2 regions of the Exiguobacterium sp. s50 genome follow, and region 1 is predicted to be linked to the other one. Evidence: a T-box and tRNA genes for the amino acid it is inferred to sense, from the RefSeq annotation. Region 1 holds a T-box; the other holds one or more tRNA genes.
The links. The T-box of region 1 lies ahead of KNP68_RS05380 (valine--tRNA ligase). A T-box ahead of a tRNA ligase gene usually reads a tRNA of that ligase, here a tRNA-Val.
Positions count from the first base shown of each region.

Region 2: it encodes a tRNA-Val, which carries the amino acid that the T-box ahead of KNP68_RS05380 (valine--tRNA ligase) is inferred to sense. The anticodon was not compared.

Region 1 is NZ_JACSLP010000003.1:170,002-173,118, reverse strand. It holds gene hemB (porphobilinogen synthase) at 1-295, shown strand, start outside; gene hemL (glutamate-1-semialdehyde 2,1-aminomutase) at 292-1,596, shown strand; T-box leader at 1,644-1,863, shown strand; gene KNP68_RS05380 (valine--tRNA ligase) at 1,919-3,117, shown strand, end outside.
Region 2 is NZ_JACSLP010000007.1:129,030-132,146, forward strand. It holds partial or broken gene KNP68_RS15365 (TrlF family AAA-like ATPase) at 1-1,388, opposite strand, end outside; tRNA gene KNP68_RS11365 (tRNA-Val) at 1,925-1,997, opposite strand; gene KNP68_RS11370 (GNAT family N-acetyltransferase) at 2,085-2,642, opposite strand; gene KNP68_RS11375 (DMT family transporter) at 2,710-3,024, opposite strand; gene KNP68_RS11380 (DMT family transporter) at 3,021-3,117, opposite strand, start outside.

The sequences.
Region 1 (3,117 bases):
GTTCCGCGAATCACAATCGGACGTCGAGCAAGGCGCCGATTTCATGATCGTCAAACCGGCGCTCGCGTTCATGGACATCATCCGTGACATGCGCGACTCGCTCGATATGCCGATCGTGGCGTATAACGTGAGCGGAGAGTACGCCATGGTCAAAGCGGCTGCTTTGAACGACTGGGTCGATGAGCAACGCATCGTCATGGAGACGATGGTCGGCTTCAAACGGGCCGGTGCGGACCTCATCGTCACATATTTCGCAAAAGACGTCTGTCGCTATTTGGAAGGAGACTACGCATGACCTACAAACAAACACGCTCAGAAGCGGCGTTCGAACAAGCACGTCCGCTCATGCCGGGCGGGGTGAACAGCCCGGTCCGTGCCTATAAATCAGTCGGCATGACGCCAATCTTCGCTGAACGCGGTGAAGGCTCACGCGTCTACGATATCGATGGCAACGAATATATCGATTACGTCCTCTCATGGGGACCACTCATCCTCGGCCACCGCGACCCTGTCGTCACGAAGGCGATTCAAGAGCAAGCTGAGAAAGGCTGGACGTTCGGGACACCGACCGAGCTCGAAACGAAAATGGCCGAGCTCGTCATCGAGCGCGTCCCATCGATCGAGATGGTGCGCATGGTCAACTCGGGTACGGAAGCGACGATGGCGGCACTCCGCCTCGCACGCGGTTACACGGGCAAGACGAAAATCTTGAAGTTCGAAGGCTGCTACCACGGTCATGGCGACTCGCTCCTCATCAAGGCCGGTTCGGGCGTCGCGACGCTCGGTCTCCCGGACTCGCCGGGCGTACCGAAAGACTTGGCGAGCCAGACGCTCACGGTGCCATATAACGATTTGGATGCTCTCCGCATCGCCTTCGAGAAGTTCGGCGACGATATCGCTGGTGTCATCGTCGAACCGGCGGCCGGTAACATGGGCTTCGTGCCACCGCAACCTGGCTTCCTCGAAGGACTCCGCGAGATCACGGAACAATACGGCTCGCTCCTCATCTTTGACGAGGTCATGACCGGATTCCGGGTCGGCTATAACTGTGCCCAAGGCTACTTCGGCGTGACGCCGGACTTGACGTGCCTCGGGAAAGTCATCGGCGGCGGCCTTCCGGTCGGTGCCTATGGCGGGAAACGCGAGATTATGGAACAAATCGCGCCACAAGGACCGATTTACCAGGCAGGGACGCTCTCAGGGAACCCGCTCGCGATGATCGCCGGCTACACGACGTTATCGCAACTCAAGCCTGAGCACTACGCCGAGTTCGAACGCAAAGCGGACCGTCTCGCTGAAGGCTATACGAAAGCGGCCGAGAAGTATAACATCCCGCACGACACGAACCGGGCCGGCTCGATGTTCGGATTCTTCTTCACGAATGAGAAAGTGACGAACTTCGAGAAGGCGAAGACGGCGAACCTCGACTTGTTCCGCGCTTACTATCAGAAGATGGCGGCGCGCGGCGTGTTCTTGCCACCGTCACAGTTCGAAGGATTGTTCCTCTCGACCGTTCACACGGACGAAGATATCGACTTGACGCTCGCAGCGGTCGACGCGACGTTCAAAGAGCTGCAACAAGAGTTTTCATTGTAATCTTGACGGAAACAGCTTCTGTCGCTACAATTGTTTAACAGATACGAACAAAAGCTACGATGAGGAATAGTACGCAATCAACATCCTTTTTCAGAGACGCGGCCGCTTGGTGTGAGGCCGCGAGGGATGGTGCGGAAGTCGCCTCGGAGCTGACCTTTTGAACGAAGTAGGAGGGTCCGGTCCATCGACCGTTATTCGATTTTGAGGGCGCCACATGTGGCGAACTAAGGTGGTACCGCGGAAGATACGGCTTCTTTCGTCCTTAGCGTTAAGGACGAGAGTAGCCGTTTTTTTGTCCACATTATTAGAGGAGGTTGGGCATATGGCCAACGAGACAAACGAAATCACCATGCCGACGAAGTACGATCCAAGTGCGACGGAAGCGAAATGGTATGACTACTGGTTAGAGAACGACGTATTCAAAGCAGACGAGGACGATTCAAAACAGCCGTACACGATTGTCATCCCGCCACCGAACGTAACAGGGAAACTTCACCTCGGACACGCGTGGGACACGACGCTCCAAGACTTATTGACGCGCCTCAAGCGCATGCAAGGCTATGACGTCCTCTGGCTCCCAGGGATGGACCACGCCGGGATCGCGACACAAGCGAAAGTCGAACAGAAGCTCCGTGAGGACGGCATTATGCGCTATGACCTCGGACGCGAGAAGTTCCTCGAGAAGACGTGGGAATGGAAAGACGAGTACGCCGATACGATCCGTGCCCAATGGTCAAAACTTGGCCTCGGTCTCGACTACTCACGTGAGCGCTTCACGCTCGACGAAGGACTCTCGAAAGCGGTCCAGGAAGTGTTCGTCCGCCTCTATGAGAAAGGCTTGATTTACCGCGGCGAATATATCGTCAACTGGGACCCGGCGCAAAAGACGGCCGTTTCGGATATCGAAGTAATCTATCAAGAAGTAGAAGGCGCGTTCTATCACATGAAATACCCGCTCGCTGATGGCTCAGGCCACATCGAGATCGCGACGACGCGTCCGGAGACGATGCTCGGCGATACGGCCGTTGCCGTTAACCCGAAAGATGAGCGTTACGCGCACCTCGTCGGCAAGACGATCATGCTTCCGGTCATGAACCGCGAGATTCCGATCGTGGCTGACGACTACGTCGACATGGAGTTCGGTACAGGTTGCGTCAAGATCACACCGGCGCACGACCCGAACGACTTCGAGATCGGGAACCGCCACGAGCTCCCGCGCATCCTCGTCATGGACGAAGGCGGCAAGATGAACGAGAATGCTGGCAAGTACGAAGGGCTCGACCGTTTCGAATGCCGCAAGCAACTCGTCAAAGACCTAGAAGCAGACGGCACGCTCGTCAAGATTGAGCCACACACGCACTCGGTCGGTCACTCGGAACGTTCAGGCGCAGTCATCGAGCCTTATCTTTCGAAACAGTGGTTCGTCGACATGGAGCCGCTCGCGAAAGCAGCGCTCGAAGCGCAAGGACATGACGATACGAAAGTCAACTTCGTCCCAGAGCGGTTCGAAGGCACATACCT
Region 2 (3,117 bases), on a different contig from region 1:
GTATTTCTTTTTTATATTAAATAACTCAATTTTTGTTTCATCAATCTCATATATTGGTGCATCTATTCTTTCTCTTAAAGCATTAGGATTTTTGGCAATTTCATAAATTTGTTTTTGAGAAAATATATCTAATTTAAATGATTCTAGAAGGCTACTTTCCTCTAATTCTTTAAACTCTTCTGTGTCATCATCAAATTTATAAAATGCCATTTTTTTTTAGAACCTGTTTTCTCAAACTCTGTCATTATAATTTTGTACTGTTGTCTAAACCTCACAAGTATAACTTCGATTTCTGAGTCCTTTTTCAATACTCCATCATCGCCATCTTTTAATTTAAAGAAATTCACTTGTTCGTTTTTAAGGCTACTCAATCCTTTTAAATCACTGCTCATATCAAATAGACCTCTGATAAATCTAACTACACTTGATTTTCCAGTACCCCTCCCACCAATAATTGTTGTCATCTGAGGATTAAATGATATTTCAAAATCAGATTCATTCAATTCGGTATTTGAAACTTTCAGACTTTTAATCCAATTGTTCGGTAAAGTATATGGATGGTTTTCACTTTCAAAATCGTTCTTAATTCTGTGTTCAGGTAACAATAATGCTTGTCTCAAACTTTCTAAATTAATTTCTTCCCCCATCTTTATCCACGTATATCTCTGTCCAATTCCCCACAAACCATGTTTACTATCCCCAATTTCATGTGGATTATCTGAAAATGTTAGAATCGCTTTCTTCAATTGTACAGCTTGTCTTACACTTGTTTTCCACTCTCTATATATTCCTTGATCAATATCTTTTCCATAATATTCCGATAGTACAGGTTCAATATCTTCATTCCGTACATCACTGTTTAAAAACATTTTATGAACAACTTGAACTCCATCAATATTACTTAGTGATAATAGTTCTTCTCTACTATTAGGAGCTATATTACAAATTCCATTGAACTCATCAATATGAGCAGGAATTATTATTCCGCCTTTCTCTTTTACAATGTTTGCCATTTCCATTGTAGTCCTTCGTGAAAATGCATTATCAGCCGCAAATCTATCTCTTTCAATACCAATACTCACAAGAAAGTCCTCTACATATTGAGTACTTTTATCTTTTTCAAAAATGACTAACATATGAACTTTAGATTCTGAACATGTTACTTCAACACCTGGAAAAACAGTTAAGTTAGTATTAGCAGCTGCTTCTTTAATTCTGTCAATATATTCTCCGGTGTTATGATCAGTGACTGCAACTACATCTAAACCTTGGTCAATGCATCTCTGAACCCATTGTTCAGGAGTTACCTCCCGATCTCTAAAACATCTACTAGCAGGTGTATGTAAATGAAGATCACTTTTATACCATCTAACTCCTTTATAATCCATACTAACGCCTCCATTTCTTGTTAGTTTCAGTCTAGTGTTTATCATAATTAATTTCCACCGAATTAACTATTTTTTGAAATCAAAATAAGATCCTTCAATCCAGGATCTTATTTGGAGTTTAATTCAAATATAAATACATTTGGTTCATTAAAATTACTTTTTACTTAACATTACATCTATCATTTTAATAACTACCTTTCTGGACTAAAAGAACGAAACATAGAAAAACACCTTTACTATCTCAGATTAGTTGATAAATTCAAAGAAGATGACATTGATGATGATTTCTTTGATTTGATTACACCAAACACCTAAGCATAAAAACAATGACATCGAAAAAAGGAGACAGGCTTGTCCTGCCTCCTTTTTTCGATGCCACCAAGCGACGCGCGGTAGAAAATCATCTATCTGTTTCCTGTGGTGACCATTTCGTGACCCATACATAATTTAAACATAAAAAAAAGCCACTTCTCGCAAGAAGTGGCATCGCGGAAACCCACGTTCCTATGGGTTTCGCATCGGGTTTGGCACCCAAGTGATTCTGACTGGGCTCGAACCAGCGACCTCTACCCTGTCAAGGTAGCGCTCTCCCAGCTGAGCTACAGAATCAGGTCGTGTCCTCTCTTAAGGACACTATTAATATATCAAGAAACTAATGCCTTGGCAACTGTTTTTTAAAACTTTTTTTACTTTTTTTCAACGCGTCATTTCTTCCCGTTTCATATGGCGGCATAACCGCTCTAAATCTCCGGCATAGACAGAGACGAGCATGCCTTGATACTCAGTGTCACGGTCCCAATGCAATCCGTTCGCTTTCGCGACTCGTTGCGATGGGACGTTATCCGGATGAATCAAGGAAATGATCTCTTTCTCACCTTCTTCGAACGCATGACGCATAAGACGAGCCGCTGCCTCGCGTCCGTAGCCCATATGCCAATGCTTCGGCGCCAACCAATATCCGACTTCAAGTTCAATCGTGCCGTCGAGTTCATGGAGCAACGTGCGGGCATGACCGATCGGCTCGTCATTTTCATGCGACATCAATTTAAGCAACCCGGTTTGACGACCCGTCTGATAGCGGGCCAACTGGCGCTCGAACCACTCGATCGTCTGTTCATCCGTATATGGCTTTCCGTCCGGGCTAATAAAACGCATCACGCGCGGATCTTGGAGTAGCGATTTCACGAAATAAAAATCAGCAATCGTGTAAGGTTCGAGTCGTAGACGCTCGGATTGCAGTTTGATATGACTCATCGTCCCCGCCCCTTTCGTTCACAGTCTGAACTATTCAATTCCCGTTTTTATTCGAAGCTAATCCTGATCATGCGACAACTTTCAATCCGATGACGCTTCCGATAATAAGCAATAAGAAGAAGATACGCCACCGGTCCCGGGATTCGTTCAAGTACAGCATGCCGAGCACGACGCCGCCGGCCGCCCCAATCCCGACCCAAATCGAATATGCCAGCCCGAGCGGGAGCGTCTCGAGCGAGCGCGACAACAAATAAAAACTTAAGGCAAACGTTCCGACGGACAAGATCGACCATTTAACAATCTGATAGCCTTTCGATTTTCCCATCCAAAAGACCGCCATCATCTCGGCAAGACCCGCGCCAATCAAAAATACCCAACTCATGCCGATTCTCCTCCTGTCACTTGTTTCAGTCCAATCACACCGATGAGGAGCGTCGCGATAAAGACGAGCTTCATGCCGGTCAGCGCCTCATCG